One region of the Eisenbergiella sp. OF01-20 genome, then DNA from elsewhere that is predicted to be linked to it. Evidence: a T-box and tRNA genes for the amino acid it is inferred to sense, from the RefSeq annotation. Region 1 holds a T-box; the other regions hold tRNA genes.

Region 1 (4,187 bases):
ACAGCCGCACTCCGGACAATGAACGATAGGAATGGGTTCTCCCCAATAGCGCTGACGGGAAAATACCCAGTCACGGAGCTTGTAATTTACCGTTTTGTGGCCGATTCCCATTTTCTCAATCATAACCGGCGCTTCCTTCTTCAATACCGCGCTTTCCATGCCGTTCCATTCGCCGGAATTGATCATGGTTCCGCTTGCATCCGTATAGGCTTCCGTCATATTTTCAATTTCCTTACCATCTTTGGCGATAACCTGGATGATAGGAATAGTAAACTTTTTAGCAAATTCAAAGTCTCTGTCATCATGGGCCGGAACACACATGATAGCGCCCGTACCATAATCCGCCAGAACATAATCAGAAAGCCAGATGGGAACCTTTGCTCCGTTTAACGGATTAATCGCATAGGTGCCGGTGAAAACGCCTGTCTTTTCCTTATCCTGCAATCTGTCCACATTGGACTTCATGGAAGCATCAAAAATATATTTTTCCACAGCACTTTGATTTTCCGGTGTGGCAAGTCCGGCTGCCAGCTCATGTTCCGGGGCAAGAACCATAAAAGTCGCTCCATGCAGGGTATCCGGCCTTGTTGTATAGACTGTGATCTTTTCTTCTCTGCCTTCCACCGGGAAATCCACTTCCGCACCGTAGGATTTTCCGATCCAGTCCGTCTGCATCTTCTTCACTTTCTCCGGCCAGTCCAGCTTGTCCAGATCATTCAGGAGACGATCCGCATAGGCGGTTATTTTCAGCATCCACTGCTTCAGATTTTTCTTGGTAACATCTGCACCGCAGCGTTCACACTTGCCGTTAACCACTTCCTCGTTTGCCAGGCCCGTCTTACAGGAAGGACACCAGTTAATAGGCATCTCTTTTTCATAAGCAAGCCCGGCCCGGAACATCTTGACAAAAATCCACTGGGTCCACTTATAAAAAGAAGGATCCGTAGTATTCACTTCCATATCCCAGTCGTACAAAGCAGCGATCTGCTTAATCTGGCTTTTGATCTTTGCCACGTTGTCCGCTGTGGAAATTGCGGGATGCACTCCCATCTTAATGGCATAATTTTCTGCGGGAAGGCCAAATGCATCCCAGCCCATGGGATGGATGATGTAGTGGCCGCCGTTAAGCATTTTATAACGGCTCCACACATCGGAAATCACATAACCTCTCCAGTGTCCTACATGAAGCCCGTTTCCTGATGGATAAGGGAACATATCCAGACAATAATACTTGGGTTTCTTTCCATCGTTGACGTTAACAGGATTCGTTTCCCATTCTTTACGCCATTTCTCTTCAATCTCTCTGTGATTGTATGGTGCTGCCATAGCTTCCTCCTTTTTGCTGCCGCTCGTAATCCTTCACCTATACAGGTAAACGGACACGCCGCGCTCTGCTGTCCGTCCGCAGAAGCCAGCGGAATCGCATCCGCCCGGCACGTTACCTGCGGGAATACACAACGGATGCCACGCTCCGCGAGCCATCCATATGTCCAAAAAAAGCCCTTTCTTCTGCTTAGAGACGAAAGGGCTTCTTTTCCGTGGTACCACTCTAATTCGCAACCTTCAGCACAGGACCGATAGTCCTCTCCCTGCCTTATGCTGCGCACTTAAATATCTGTAACGGGAATACCCGCTCCGGACTACTTCCTTAGAAAGCTCTGCTTCTATAGAATGCTTTGCTTCTATTCTTAAGGGGATCCCCCGGAGGACTCCAAGGCGAGTTGGGGACTTATCCTTACCGCCTTACACCAACCGGCGGCTCTCTATAAAGGACAGGATCCTTACTACTCCTCTTCCAAGTCTCTGTCTTATTGCTATTCTGCCGGGAAACACAGAAAATATGCTGGATTCCCGGAAACTAGGGATAATTTTATCCTTTTTCCCGGCTTTTGTCAATAGTCCTCTTCTTCTAATTCAGCTCCCGCACCGGATTTAAACCGCCTTCATCCAGATATTTCAGCGTAATCCTGTCACCGGCTTTAAAACGGACGATTCCAATGAGCTTTTCGTCGGACAAGTCCACATCAAAGATACTCTCATTTCCTTCAATGCAGATATAATAATGAGTAGTTCCCTCCAGTACGACCGGCGATATCGATTCAATTCTGCCGGAAGCCTCCAGGTAAGCATCCGTATTCTGGCTGACAATACCGTTGGTACTCAGCAGTTCATTGTAATTCTTTTCACATTGCTGGATGGTATCGCCGATAGCAACCCATTGGTATTTCTGTACATTTACCATGGCATATTTCTTTACCAGGCCTGCGGCATCCTTAAGCGCCATAAAATAGGTGGGTTCATCCGCAATATTTAACAAAAGCGGGAAGGAGGCCTTATACCCCAGATTCTGTACCTGTCCTTCCGCAGAGGACATGGCCGACATCTCCGTTGCTCCTTCCACCTTATAATAACGGGTTTCCATGGTTCTCTGATTCATCAGGACGAACCCTACGTTTGACTGATCCCCGTTTACAGAGGTGATTCCCGTATATACCCAAACATCGTCATCCAGAGCGATATAATTATATCCGTTGGTTGTCACCAGACAATCCTTCTGTCCTAAAACACTGTTAAAGAAGCCATGCTGGTACATCCCATGGTAATCATACAGCTGCATCAGCATCTCTGCGGAATATACCTTGTCAATCCACTGCGGAACATCTTCGATGTCATAATCCGTACATTCCCCGGTAACAGCATTACAGAGCACAACACGTCCCACCGTCTCTCCGCCGAACAGCCCAATATTAAACTTTTTAACAGGGCATACCCAGTAGGGAACGCCATTGTCATCTATTTCAAAAAAGAGCTGATCGCCGAAAATATAGGTAGGGAACCGGAACCGGAGATGCCGGTACAGATTCCGGTTGAAATATTCGGATTTGGAATATTTGATCCCTTCCTCCAGCATGACACATTCCGTATCCTGTGTGGTCATATCAATGCGAATATACGCAGGAATCCCGTTTTTCTGGTTGGTCAGCCACTTGATCGGGCTGGCATATACAAGAGGGGTAACTCTCACCGGCACCCCGTTATAATTCAGCTGGGTATAGTCATCCGCCACCTCAAACTGGGAAACCATATCCACCAGACTTCCCATCTTCCTGTCTCCCAGCAGCGCCGCCGAGTCCTTATCCAGAAGAGGGATTGTCCGATAATCCACTTCCTTGATGTCATCCGTGAAATTCCGGCTCTCCAGAGTCAGAAGCTGCTGGTATTTCTTGGCATTGATAATCGGGGATGACAGCACGCTTCCGATTAAATAAGCAGCAAGCAAAAGCAGAAGCAGAATCCCCATCCACTTCAGGGGCTTATATTCCTTCAGGCTGAACTTCAGCGATACGCCTCCCGTTCCCGCCATATCCTTCCCTGCCTTGCGTACGGCATACAGGATCATTACGGCAACGATAGCCGCCATAATAAAAAACCAGAAGCCGCTGGAATGGATATTAATGGCCGGCAGTGTTACGTAATAATAAATAAATGCGGCAGCAGCAGCCAAAACGCCCAAAATCGTGTACAATACACCTTTTTTCATATAAAATAATACTCCTCCCTGCCGGCATCAGCTTCCGGCAAATCCTGTCGTCAGCCTGTTTTCCGGGCAGAATACAGGCTGCTAATAAATTAATTCATTGTACCACAATATTCCAGCCATAGCAATGCTGAACGACCGGCACGGGTGATGCCATTCTTTTTTATCTGCACCCTACCGGCACTTTTTCCTTGTTTCTCCCCTATGCGCATGATAAAATAAGCATGATGAAATCACAAAGGAAAGGCAGATAATCTGATTGAATAACCCTTTAGTTACCATTATTATTCCCATATATAACAGGGAACAAACGCTGGAAAGATGCCTTTGCAGCGTAATCAGGCAGACCTATTCCCATCTGGAAATTCTTGCCATAGATGACGGCAGTACGGATCACAGCGGGATAATCCTTGATAAATATGAAAAAAAGGATCCACGCCTGCGTGTTGTCCATAAGGAAAATTCCGGTGTTTCGGAGAGCCGGAATATAGGGCTGCAGATGGCAAAGGGCGATTATGTGCAGTTTGTGGATGCAGATGACTGGCTTACCCGTGATGCCACAGCTCTTTTGCTGCAGGCTATGGAACCGGATACGCAGCTTGTCATATCGGATTATTACCGGGTTATCGGAAGGAGGATCTGGATTAAA
Region 2 (4,187 bases), on a different contig from region 1:
GACAGGCGAATTGACGGGGAGCAGCAGGGATATCTGTCTGTATTCCGGCCAAAGGGTATTTGTAGATGCCTTAAAGGAAGCCATGCGGAATGAGATTAAGCTGATAGAACTTACTGGTAAGAAAAAGAAAGCAAAAGGAGACATAAGAGAATGAATAAAATACCTTTCGTGACCAAAGAACAAATAGAGGAAATTGTGAAAACGTATCCCACTCCCTTCCATATATATGACGAAAAAGGAATCCGGGAAAATGCGAGGAAGCTGAAGCAGGCTTTTTCCTGGAATAAAGGTTATAAAGAATTTTTTGCGGTAAAGGCTACTCCTAACCCCTTTTTAATGGACATACTGAGAGAATTCGGCTGCGGCTGTGACTGTTCTTCGCTGACGGAACTGATGCTCAGTGAGGCTATGGGTATCAGCGGGGAAGATATCATGTTTTCTTCCAACGATACCCCTGCTGAAGAATTTGCATATGCGGCAAAGCTGGGAGCGACAATCAATCTGGATGATATCACACATATCTCCTTTCTGGAAGATATTGTGGGAAAGCTTCCTGAGACTATTAGCTGCCGCTATAATCCGGGCGGCGTATTTAAAATAAGCAATAGTATTATGGATAATCCCGGAGATTCCAAGTACGGATTTACCACAGAACAGATGTTTGAAGGCTTCCGTATCCTGATGGAAAAAGGGGTGAAACATTTTGGAATCCATGCTTTTCTGGCAAGCAATACAGTCACCAACGAATATTACCCTGTTCTCGCAAAGGAAATGTTTGAGCTGGCAGTGCGGCTGAAAAAGGAAACAGGGGCGGATATCCGCTTTATTAATCTTTCTGGGGGTATCGGAATCCCTTATCTGCCTGACCAGGAGGAGAATGATATACTGGCAATCGGAGAGGGGGTCAGAGCGGTATATGAAGAGGTTCTGATTCCTGCCGGAATGGGAGACGTGGCTATTTATACGGAGCTGGGCCGGTTTATGATGGCACCTTATGGTCATTTGGTTACCCGGGCCATACATGAAAAGCATACGCATAAGGAATATATCGGCTGCGATGCCTGTGCCGTAAATCTGATGCGGCCTGCAATGTACGGAGCATATCATCACATTACGGTTCTTGGGAAAGAAAAACAGGACTGTGATCACAGGTATGATATTACAGGTTCCCTGTGTGAAAATAATGATAAGTTTGCTATTGACAGAATGCTTCCCGAAGTGGAGATGGGTGACTATCTGGTCATTCATGATACCGGGGCCCATGGTTTTGCCATGGGGTATAATTATAATGGTAAGCTTAAATCTGCCGAGCTTTTGCTGAAGGAAAACGGAGAAGTGCAGTTAATCCGCAGAGCGGAGACCCCTAAGGATTATTTTGCAACATTTGACTGTTTTGAGATATATGATAACTTTCATTTCTAAGTCAGACGGTACGTAACAGTTCAGACGGTACAAAGTTTTTGAAAAAGTAAACGGAAAAAGCTTGTCAGAAACTTCCGGATATGGTATTATTAGTTTCGGCTGAATTGGAAACAAGGAAGCTGGAATGCCGGCGTGTCGGAATGGCAGACGAGGCAGACTCAAAATCTGTTGTGGGCAACCACGTGCGGGTTCAAGTCCCGCCGCCGGCAGTGTGAAACCTCTGAGTTTATCAGGGGTTTTTCTTTTTGTGTTGTATTCCGTGCTGCACTTTTTGGGATTCTATTTGTTACGGACCGGGCAGCTTGTCAGAACATAAAAGAGGGGTGCGATCCCCTCTTCAATAGTTTCATAGGTTGTTTAAACAAACACTTTTACTCATCATATTTATTCAAAACAGAAGAATATATATCACTTATGTTTATGTAAGTGATTTCTTTATTCTCTTTAGAAGTATTGATGTATGCTTGAATTCCGTCTTTGAATTCCATATCTCTTATATTAACATCGTCGTTTTGTTCATATTTATCACCAGTCTGTTTATAATTAATGGTGCTGTCTAAATGCTGCCCATCCATTTCGAACCCATACTTTTCATAATCGGTGCTGCCAAGGCCTAATCCATTAAGCAGTGTAACATCTGAGTCTCCACTAAATTTAATAGATGATAAAAGGCCTTCGGTATAAGCCAGGCTTATAAATCCATAATCATATGTATGAAAAAAGTCATTATATTCATATTCATAATCGCTCATGATGTCTTCTGCTTTTTCACGGCTCATATATAATTCCAATTTTTTTCCTGACGGAAGTTTTACCCCAAACATTTTCTCTGTGGAATTACCGGAGCACGAGCATAAAAGCATTCCTAAAATTATAACAAGCGCATGAGATAGTAATTTCTTTTTCATAGATTTCCCCCTGATAAGTATTTTTTATACAAACATAATAAGGCATTTACAGATAATTTACAACAGAATAATACTAAAAATGAAGTAAGAGACATTCGGAACCGCTCCGGGTGTCCCCAACACCTGGAGCGGTTGTTTCCTTAAAAACTTTACTGACCTTCCAATATTTTCAGCTCAGAATGATTGATCTTCCTCAGAGACTATTTTCTCCAGAACATTGATTAAATCATAAACATTATTAATTTTAACATTTCTTTCTAATATATTATTTTTTAAATCAATGGATAGTGTTTCGAATTTTTCCCGAACTTCCGGGGATACATATGATGCCATGCTATCACCTCTTTTCGATAGTATGTGCAAGTGATAATAAGTTATGTAATAAGTCTGAAAAGAAACGTATGCAGGAATCTTAATTTCAACAGACAAAATCATTTTCATAGTCAAGCTAATCGCCCAGATGTGCAGTGCTCAGTATTGGTGAATCCCCTCCGGCTGCCCGGAGGGGATTGGCTGTATGGAATTAAGTTAGGAAATAGTCCAACAGCCTTTCAGTCAGATACTGAACAAAGACCATTATTACAGATATAAGGATTTCCTCTTTCATGAGCAGACACCTCCCTTCCTGTGTTTGAAGGGTAAGCTCTGCCGGATAGTCAAAACGGTGCTGATTGGCCTCTAAGGACCCTTTAGCATGTAAAAAAACCGGTATGGTTCAAATTTGTAGTATATATCATTTAATTGTCCGGATGCGGCAATAATTCTGACTTGTCCGAATTGCTGCCATTCGTTACCAAAAGGTTCACAAGTTCTGAGAGAGGGGCAGAGAGATATTTATCCCTGTGCATAACCAGAAGCAGTTCATTTACCAGGGAAAGATCTTCGATTTCCAACGATATCAGACTCCCCTTTTCCAAAGCTTTTTTTACCAATATGTCCGGCAATATGGTAATGCCCAGACCGGCCCTGGCAGCTTCTATAAGTGCCGGGGAATTCACGCTTGTCCACAGGGGATAGGCAGTATAGCCATGAAGATAGAGAGCGCTGTCCAGAACATCACGGATAGCGCTTCCTTTTTCCCGGAGAAGAAGCCGTTCTTTGCATAAAGAGGAAAGAGACAGCGGCTGGGAGAGACGGGGATAATCCGGTGCACAGACGGCAAGCAGGGGATAGGAGGAAAAGGGGATACTGCGATAGGGACCATGGGGAGGCAGCCCTTCTATGAGAGCGATATCGGCATACCCGGCCTGCAGCTCTAATATGGCATTTGCGGCACTCACCACATTTACGGTTACGGGGATTTCCGGATGGACGGCTTCGAAGCGCCGGAGTGGACCCGGAAGAAAATAAGAAGCAATGGTTATGCTGGAAACAAGCCGTATGGGGGCGCACCGCTCCAGCTTTTTGATTTTAGCTTCCAGGGCTTTGCAGGAAGCCAGGATGGGGAGAACATCCTGCAGAAGCAGACTTCCGGCTTCCGTCAGCCGGATGGTTTTGGACAGGCGGTCAAAAAGAAGGGTGCCGGCTTCTGTTTCCAATTCCTGTACGGCATGAGATACCGCGGATTGTGTAATGTATAAAAGACGGGCGGCTTTAGTAAAACTTCCGGTTTCTGAAACCGCCTTCAGAATTTCCATATGCCTAATAGTCATGAATGTTATTTCTCCGTTCTCTAATGATGAATAAAAGTAATAGATTTAATTAAAATATATCATTTTACTAATGGATAAGCAAGTTATATAATAAACCGGATGGGAGGATATATTTATGGGCGGAGAGAAAAAAAAGCGGTATTTATGGCTGCTGGGTATTCATATGTTTATCAGTGCCTTTACCTTCGGCGGAGGCTATGTGGTC
Region 3 (4,187 bases), on a different contig from region 1:
CAAACCACCGTGTCGAGTTCCTCTTTGGCACGGCCCTTCTTCTCCACTTTTTGAATATACATGGGATAAACGCTTGAAAATGTCATCTTATATACACGCTCGTTGTCCATTATATTTTTATCCTTTCTCCTCCTGTGCTTGTTCCTTCTCGATCAATGTCAGCGCAATTTTCAGAGCGGCGATTCGCCGTTTAAGAAGAGTCTGTTGTGACTTGCCCAGTTTGGCGGCGTCCATCTTCTTGCACTTATACAGCGTGGTCAGCAAAGCGCGATGCGCTTCGCGGAGCTCGTCAGGAGTAAAGCCTGCCGGCATCAGCCTTGCTCCTGTTTCGGCTGTTCCTCGGCGACAACATTCCAATTCACGCCGAACTGATCCGTTACGGCGGCATGGAATACGCTGTAGAACGTTTCGGTCGACGGAAGTGTCACTTCGCCGCCTTGGCAAAGCGCATCGAAGATAACCTTTGCCTCCTTGCCCGTGGGCACGGCAGCGGTCAGCCTGATGTTGCCCCCTTCTTTGACCGGTGTTGCTTCATCCGCAAACCAGACATTCGTACCACATATTGTCATCTCGGCGTGCATCACCCAGGTGCGCATAAGCTCCGGCGGGGTCTTGGAACCCTCCGGCATATAGTCTCCATAAGGCAGGACTTTCGGCTCGCCACAATGGAATATTGCGCGGTAAAAATCCAGCGCGTCATTGCAGTTACCGTTAAACACAAGATAAGGTGTAATCATTATCAGCTCTCCTTCTTTATTTTATTTCCTCTCCGTTATCTTAACGGTCACCGGATCGCCAATTTGCTTGCCGATTTTTGCCCGGATGTCCTTTCGGATACCGATGATATAGCAGACAGAGCCGTCCGGGTTCTTCACTCCCATGTTCACGACACTGCCATCGTAAGGCTCGCCGTCAAATGTTGCATGGACTTTGACACGTCCCTTGCCGAATTCCCCACGGACATCGTATGGAAATACAACATAGGCGCCGCATTTATCGGTGGACTCAATGATTGCATCATATTCATAAGTTTTATCATTCATCTTATTCTTTTCCTGGACGCAGGCCACACGCCATCGCGCCATGTCCGCTATCAGCTCAAAGTCAATGGGCTTGTCAAACGGAAACTGAACCGCACCCTTCGTCCTGTGATACCCAGTCAGGCGTTCTTCAAAGGGCGCAAGGGACAAATCGCCGGGATAGATGCCAATATGCTTTTGAAACGCCGCAAAGTGGATAATGTTCTCGCCTTGCCAAAATGTAGGCATCTGCCAGGAGATTTTCTCCACGGCATCTGGTGCGGTAGCGCGGATGGCTTCACGCACTTTATGCAAAATCAGCTGAACTGCCGCAGGCTGGCCGGCGATATATTCATCAATCGTATTTAATTTACCGCAATAATGGTCTTGATTCATCTTCTTGAACTCTTTGCCACATTCCGAGCATCTCCACATAATAACACCTCTCTTGCCAAAGTGTACATACAATCCACTTTTTTAATCCGCTGGTTTAATATCAGATCACTCTATCAGTTTAACTGCCTTTTTCTCAGTGAGACAATATTGTTTATTATAGGCAAAAAGCTTTTTATTTACGCATAGAATTTACCCGAAACACTACTGTAAACCGTGCAAAGTCCACAAGGGTGAATCAGAAGTTCGGCGATAAAGGTACGTGTAAATGTAATGTCATAAGTTAAACAACATCAGCGGTTAATTATTTTGGTTTTAAATAGAGGGTGCCGCTCAATCATCTCTATTCAATGATTTTGCGACACCCTCTGTACGCTGTTGTATAGTACGCACCTTCTCTCCTTTTTCTCTAAACAAAATCATGTTTAAGTAAGGACATTTCGGTGTTAAATTCATGCGGTTAACAGGACTTGAACCTGCATGGTCTCCCACCAGAACCTAAATCTGGCGCGTCTGCCAATTCCGCCATAACCGCAAATCACAGCATAGGAATGCTGTCACGGTCTATATTATACCGTGGCAGTTTCTGGCTTGTCAATAGTCAGGAAGGAAAAAGACAGGACAAAGCGTATCAACCGTTACAGTTAACGCCCCCTGTGGTGCTGCCGCGTGGTTTTGCCCTCCGGCTTTTCCCACAGGCTGTTATTCGTCCTCCTGTTGTAAGACTTTTTTCCTGCTTATTCGTAATAGTTATTGACAAAAGGGAAGAGAACGAGTATATTGTAAGTAGCAAGTGATAAGTAGTAAGTAATAAGTGGTAACCTATACACATTATGCAGGAAACGGCAATCGGCAAAACCGATACGGTACTGTTTTTTCTTAAAGGAGGAAATGACAGAATGAAAGAACTTGGATTAACACAGCAGTATTTATTATGCGCATTGAATAAAAATGGGAAACTGTCCGCCTGGTCGGTGGAGCAGCAGGTATGTCTTACAGGAGGAGCGTTACTGGAATTGATGGGTGCAGGCTGCTGCGAAGAAGAGGGAAAAAAGATTGCAGCAAGGAAGGAACCCGGAGAAGAGAGAAGCTATTTACGCCCTTTTTATGCTTATCTGGCGGAGAAACCCAGAAAAATCAGTACGATAGCCTCTGATTATGCATTTTCTTTTACGGATAAAAGGATAAAGGAGCTTGTATACAGCGTGGGCGGATCGTTGGTAAAGGAAGGCTGCGCGAAGGAAGAAAGCAAAGGGATACTGGTGGAAAGCCTGCGTTTTTATCCGGAGGAGGGATGTGTGGATAACGTTATCCAGCAGCTCCGGGCGGAACTTCTGGAGGAGGGCGAGGTGAGCGATGATATCGCCGCTTTGACGGCTCTTTTGGATACAAGCGGGCTTTTAAAGCAGTATTTCAGTAAATATGAATCGGAACAGTTGAGGAAGCGGATCAAAGAGGTCAGGGAATCGGAGCAGGGAACCACGGTTAAGAAAATGATGGAGTATGTGGAGACAATGATTATAGCGGTCAGCATATCGGGAAGTGCCGCCACCTGATTCCTTCGTTTAAAAAAGAAACGTGAAAACAAATATAAAAGCTGCTGATGAAAAGAAGAAAGCCGGCAAAGAAAAGGCTGTAAATAAAAAGACAGTAGATAAAAGACAGTAAATAAAAGGCAGGGTGAGGAAAATGGGCAGGCAAAGAAGTCTGGAAACAATACAGACAGCTGAATTTGTTACCATTGGGGAATTGGTTCGTCTGACGGAATCCCGTTACAGCACGCTTAAATTTTATACGGAGGAGGGCATGATTCCTTTTGAACAGGCAGAAGAGAATCTCACCCGCAGATACCGGAGGGAGGAAGCGGTATCCCGGATCCGGGAAATTAAGCAGATGCGGGAGGACGGCATGGCTGTGCCGGAAATAAAGAAGGCGCTTGGTGTATAAAAAAGCGCCTTCTGTTTTGCATAAATGCTGCGGGCAGGGGGATCAGCTGTATTTCAGGAGGACGGCTTCCACCACGTCGGCGGCGTCTTCACATTTGTCGCAGCATTTTTCCATACGGTTGTAGATGGTGGTCCAGGCAAGGATCTCCACAGCGTCGGCCGGTTCCGTATAGAGCCGGTGCATGGCCTCCGTATACAGGCGGTCGCCGGTTTCCTCCAGATGGTTGATATCGATGATCATTTCCTTAATCACTTTGGATTTACGGAAATTCTCAAATTCCAGCATCAGCTTTTTAAGGGAATAGCAGCAGTCATTGATGATGGAAACAAAGGATATGGCATCCTCCCGTAACGAGGTGATCCCGAACATGTACAGCCGAAGAAGGACATCCTCCAGGCTGTCGGTCACATCGTCCAGGGCTTTGGAAAGCTCCAGGATATCTTCCCGGTCGATGGGGGTGATAAATTCCTTCATGAGCTTTTCCAGGAGTCCGTGCTTGGCAATGTCCGCGGTATGTTCGATATTATGCAGAGATTCGATATGGACAGCCAGCTGGGCGGGATCAAAATTCAGAAAATCCTCCTTCAGCATATCTGCGGCCTGGCAGGAATAGGTAACCGCTTCTACAAACATCTCAAAATAATTATTTTCTTTTTTACGTGCCATGATAGTTTCCTTTCTTGAGGGCTTGAATTATATTTGCAGTCTGCTTCCATAATCTTGATGGCCTTTCGGCCGGCTGCTTTCCTGCATGATGCTGTCCGGTGAACCGGGCATGGGGGACTTCAGAAGAGGAATAAAAATAATTTTGCGAAAAGATAACCGATA
Region 4 (4,187 bases), on a different contig from region 1:
CAGGTCTTTCTGACGGAGGGCGTATTCCACGTAATCCCTGGACGGGCCGCCGCCGCCGTCCCCGTAACCGAAGGGCAGCAGGAAGGCATCCAGATCCTGTACCTGTGTGCGGTTTTTCCATACCTCATTGATCTCTTTGGGATCCGTGCGGTAGGTATAACTTGTGGGCAGGAAGGAGTCCACACGGGACCCGTCCATCCCTTCCCAGGTAAAATAGTGGTAAGGGAACTGATCTCCCTCATTATAGGACCAGAAAATTTTCTGGGTAACCAGATATTTTACCCCGCAGCCACGGAGAATCTGAGGAAGAGCTGCGGTATAGCCGAAGGTATCCGGCAGCCAGAGTACCTGGCTGTCCACACCCAGTTCCTCCTTATAATAACGCTTTCCGTGAACCAGCTGGCGGATAAGGGATTCCCCGCTTGTCATATTGGTATCCGGCTCCACCCACATGGCGCCGTCGGCAATCCACTGGCCGCCCCGGATGGCTTCTTTGATCCGTTCAAACAGCTCCGGATAATAGGTCCGGCACATTTCATAAGAAGCGGGCTGGCTCTGGATAAATTTATATTCCGGATATTCCTCCAGCAGACGAAGCTGGGCGGCAAAGGTCCTTTCTGTTTTGCGGTGCGTTTCCGCCATAGGCCACAGCCAGGCCAGATCCAGGTGAGCGTTGCCAACCGCATAGAAAACAGGCATGGTGGAACCGTTTACCGCTTCCATGGCAGGCCTAAGTGCTTCTCTGGCCGCCCGGTAGCCGGCCGATCGTTTTTCTTTTTCCTGTTCAAAATCCACGATAAGAGTGAATTGCTCCAGAGCCTTTGCAACCTTGGCAGCACGAAGGGAAGTCTCATCCAGGGTCTGCAGAAGCTTATGCAGCGTATCCACGTCCATATACAGCTGATAGGCATCTTCATCCCAGATCCCGTAGGTACAGCTGCCCAAAGTCCTTCTGGCGCCTTCCGGAAGGGGATCCGTAAACGCTCCGGGAAGGACCGGTCCGGTAGCACAGCCGCCGTCGGCACATTCCGGATAATAATGTCCGGCATAGGTTTCCATGAGCACCTCATAGCTGCTTCCGGCTTTTCCTTCTCTGGCCAGTGTATTATCTTCCATAAAATGATGGGGTTCGCTGACCCAATCCGCACGGTAGGTTCCGAAGGACTGGCCGTTTATGAACAGGGTGGACTCCCCGCCCGGCTTCAGATTCATTACAATCCGTTTTCCCTCCGCTTCCGGGGGCAGCTCAATACGGCTTCGGAACCAGCAGTACTCATAGGTATTTCCCCATGTAAATCCGGGCTGCACCGGTGTAAAGGCCATACCGGCAGCCTCTTCGGGACTAAGATGCTCCATTGTCCTGCCTGCTTCCCAACGGAATTCTCCCAGGGGTTCATAAAAATCATCTTTCAGCGTACGGATCCAGTGTTTAAACCGTCCGCTCCATTCTGAATGCATCACGTTCATCTGGGTGCTCCTTTCCATAAATAGTTTTATGTTTTCCCCGCCTTCTCTTTCCGTAAAAATGGACAGGGTATGTTTTTGTTATAACAGGTTACGGTGGTGTTGGCAATCAATTATTTTGGCTTTTTTTCTTTCTTTTTTACCTTGTTTTGAAATCCCGGAAACGGGAGTATCAGAAAAAATTATTTTAAAGTATTGACATTTATTCTCAAATCATATAAAATACATTTTGTCGCGCAGGAATGGCGGAATTGGCAGACGCGCACGGTTCAGGTCCGGGTGGTAGCAATACCATGAGAGTTCAAGTCTCTTTTCCTGCACTTGATAAAGAAGGGCTTTTGGATAACAGATATCCAAAAGCCTTTTCTGATATCCGGAAAAGCAAAAGTAAACCGGTTAGCTGGATTACTCGTACCGCGAATATGGATTGTGACCCCAGATGCAGCGCCTGTTACCATTATTGATATTTGATATAAAGGAAACGAATGGATTTAAGAAACTGTCGGAAAATCCTTCTGAGCAAGAGCCTGCAATGGTATTACTTATACGAGATTTTTTCCATATTGAAGAAAACAGCCAGGACAGGATATTATATGTATTTTATGAGGAGAGCAAGGATGATTGGAACGCAACTAATCCTGCTGGAGGGTATGCCTTCTACAGGTAAAACTACAAATTCCCGGTTTATACAGGTACAACTTGAGCGTAATCAAATTAATGCGGAGTGGATACATGAAGTAGCCATGCCTCATCCGGTACTATTTTTTGATGAGGTTGGTATGACCTATGACGAATTTGAAAGATTTACGGAAAGGTACCCGGAAACAGCTGCTATTCTTAAGCGTATAGCAGTGTTTAGAAAGAGCACCGTGGGGATACATCTGCCCGAAATACAATGGTACTATAAAGATATAATCGGAGGGAAGGCTTACCAGGCTTTGACAGAGTTTGACGTTTGGAATTTTCCTCTTGAAGTATACCAAAAATTTGCTTTGGAAAAATGGATGCATTTTGCTGAAAAAGCGATGGAGGATCAGGAGAAAGTCTATATTATAGATAGTGCGATCTTCCAGTTCCAGATATTCATGTTTTTATTTAAAAATAAGAACTATCAAGAACTGCAAAGCTTTATCAGCCAAATGGAAGATATTATACAGCCTTTAAACCCATGTCTGATTTTCTTTTACAGGGAAAACACCGAGGCGACAATTGAATATCTTGAAAAAGATAGGGGTACTTCATACTTGGATTACATATGGCATAGAGACAAAGACCAACCATACTATTCAGGTAAGCCGGAAGGGGCAGAAGGTTTTAAGCAGTTCCTGCGGGATTATGCCAATATGGCAAATTCGTTGTTCCATTCATGCAAGACAAATAAAATATCTCTTGAAATATCTAATGGAAAATGGACCTTCCTTGAGGATGAGATACTTTCTTTTTTAGGTATCGATCGCAAACCAGGCCCCATTGCTTTTCCGAAAAGCGGTATCTATAAAAATGAGGCATTGGGCTATATAATACGAGTTGATGGCCTTTCCATTACCGATCCAACGGGACAAAATCGAACGCTCTTACCGAAAAAATACAATGAGTTCTATGTTGACTGGCTGCCGACGGTCCTGCGGTTTGAAGATCATAAAATCATTATTTCGGGGTCGCAGATATGCGAGCAATGGACAACCAAGGGCATGATCTATGACAGGATGGAATTATGAGTAAAAGGGATATCGTTCATCTTGTCGTTACTGGTTACAGAGAGATAAGATTGGCAGATAGTTGCATTAAGAACAACTTCTGCGCCATTGAATATAAATGTTCTCATGATATGATGTTATTAAAATAAATCATTAGGAGGACAATATGCTATATTTATCGGAAAATTTAAAAAAGTATCGTTTGTTGAAAAATCTGACACAAGAGGATGTTGCTGAATATTTAGGGATTACAGCACAAAGTGTTTCAAAATGGGAACGAGGGGATTCCTACCCAGATATTACTTCTTTGCCGGCATTGGCTAACATATTTGAAACAAGTGTCGATTTACTTATTGGCATGGATACCATACGAGCAGAGGAAACACGTTTCAATATTCATAAAAAGGCTGTTGCATATCAACGATGCGGAGATTATGATTCAGCTGAGAAAACATACAGAGATGCATTACTAATATATCCCAATAAACCTGGTATGATTCTTGGATTGGCAAGTACATTGGCATTGAAAGGAAATACGAATGAAGCTATTGAACTAATGGAAAGAGGATTGCCTTTGTCAAGCAATGAGAGGCAAAAAGCGACTATGCGTGCGACATTATGTTTCTTATATTTAAAAATGGGGAGAAAAGATAAAGCGAATGGGCTTGCATCGGAACTTCCACATACAAGGGAAAGCAGGGAAGTGATTCAACCGCTTGTGCAGCAGGAATTAAGCAATGTTGAAATCGATAAAAATATAAAAGCAATACTTTTTGGTGACGGAAAAGGAATTTGGTAATAGATGGAAGGTGAATTATCTCTATCTCACAACTTCCAGATATGCACGAATGAATCTGTGAGGGGTTAACCCTATGTCTGCCCGACTGTATAAACAAATAAGAAATAACCGGATGAGGTAACAATTGCTGATTACTTTATCCGGTTTTGTTTTTAGAAAACTTTATATGTCCTATGTAATTAAGGTAGTACATTAATTCGATAAATGTATCGTAAATTCATATTTAA

The links. The T-box of region 1 lies ahead of leuS (leucine--tRNA ligase). A T-box ahead of a tRNA ligase gene usually reads a tRNA of that ligase, here a tRNA-Leu.
Region 2: it has a tRNA-Leu gene. The T-box ahead of leuS (leucine--tRNA ligase) is inferred to sense a tRNA for this amino acid. The anticodon was not compared.
Region 3: it has a tRNA-Leu gene. The T-box ahead of leuS (leucine--tRNA ligase) is inferred to sense a tRNA for this amino acid. The anticodon was not compared.
Region 4: it has a tRNA-Leu gene. The T-box ahead of leuS (leucine--tRNA ligase) is inferred to sense a tRNA for this amino acid. The anticodon was not compared.

What each region holds. Positions count from the first base shown of each region.
Region 1 is NZ_QUES01000045.1:37,022-41,208, reverse strand. It holds gene leuS (leucine--tRNA ligase) at 1-1,326, opposite strand, end outside; T-box leader at 1,513-1,807, opposite strand; gene DXA36_RS29130 (CvpA family protein) at 1,910-3,541, opposite strand; gene DXA36_RS29125 (glycosyltransferase family 2 protein) at 3,798-4,187, shown strand, end outside.
Region 2 is NZ_QUES01000038.1:4,089-8,275, forward strand. It holds gene DXA36_RS27345 (TrmB family transcriptional regulator) at 1-154, shown strand, start outside; gene DXA36_RS27350 (diaminopimelate decarboxylase) at 151-1,422, shown strand; tRNA gene DXA36_RS27355 (tRNA-Leu) at 1,549-1,631, shown strand; gene DXA36_RS27360 (hypothetical protein) at 1,794-2,330, opposite strand; gene DXA36_RS33185 (hypothetical protein) at 2,505-2,663, opposite strand; gene DXA36_RS27365 (LysR family transcriptional regulator) at 3,068-3,982, opposite strand; gene DXA36_RS27370 (chromate transporter) at 4,098-4,187, shown strand, end outside.
Region 3 is NZ_QUES01000009.1:180,994-185,180, reverse strand. It holds gene DXA36_RS13295 (DUF2200 domain-containing protein) at 1-110, opposite strand, end outside; gene DXA36_RS13290 (hypothetical protein) at 118-312, opposite strand; gene DXA36_RS13285 (VOC family protein) at 312-737, opposite strand; gene DXA36_RS34230 (DUF1905 domain-containing protein) at 759-1,043, opposite strand; partial or broken gene DXA36_RS34225 (iron chaperone) at 1,083-1,415, opposite strand; tRNA gene DXA36_RS13275 (tRNA-Leu) at 1,868-1,947, opposite strand; gene DXA36_RS13270 (GOLPH3/VPS74 family protein) at 2,312-2,968, shown strand; gene DXA36_RS13265 (helix-turn-helix domain-containing protein) at 3,102-3,359, shown strand; gene DXA36_RS13260 (DUF47 domain-containing protein) at 3,402-4,025, opposite strand; gene DXA36_RS13255 (inorganic phosphate transporter) at 4,145-4,187, opposite strand, start outside.
Region 4 is NZ_QUES01000007.1:1,714-5,900, reverse strand. It holds gene DXA36_RS10800 (alpha-mannosidase) at 1-1,467, opposite strand, end outside; tRNA gene DXA36_RS10795 (tRNA-Leu) at 1,701-1,784, shown strand; gene DXA36_RS10790 (hypothetical protein) at 2,082-3,182, shown strand; gene DXA36_RS10785 (helix-turn-helix domain-containing protein) at 3,328-3,960, shown strand.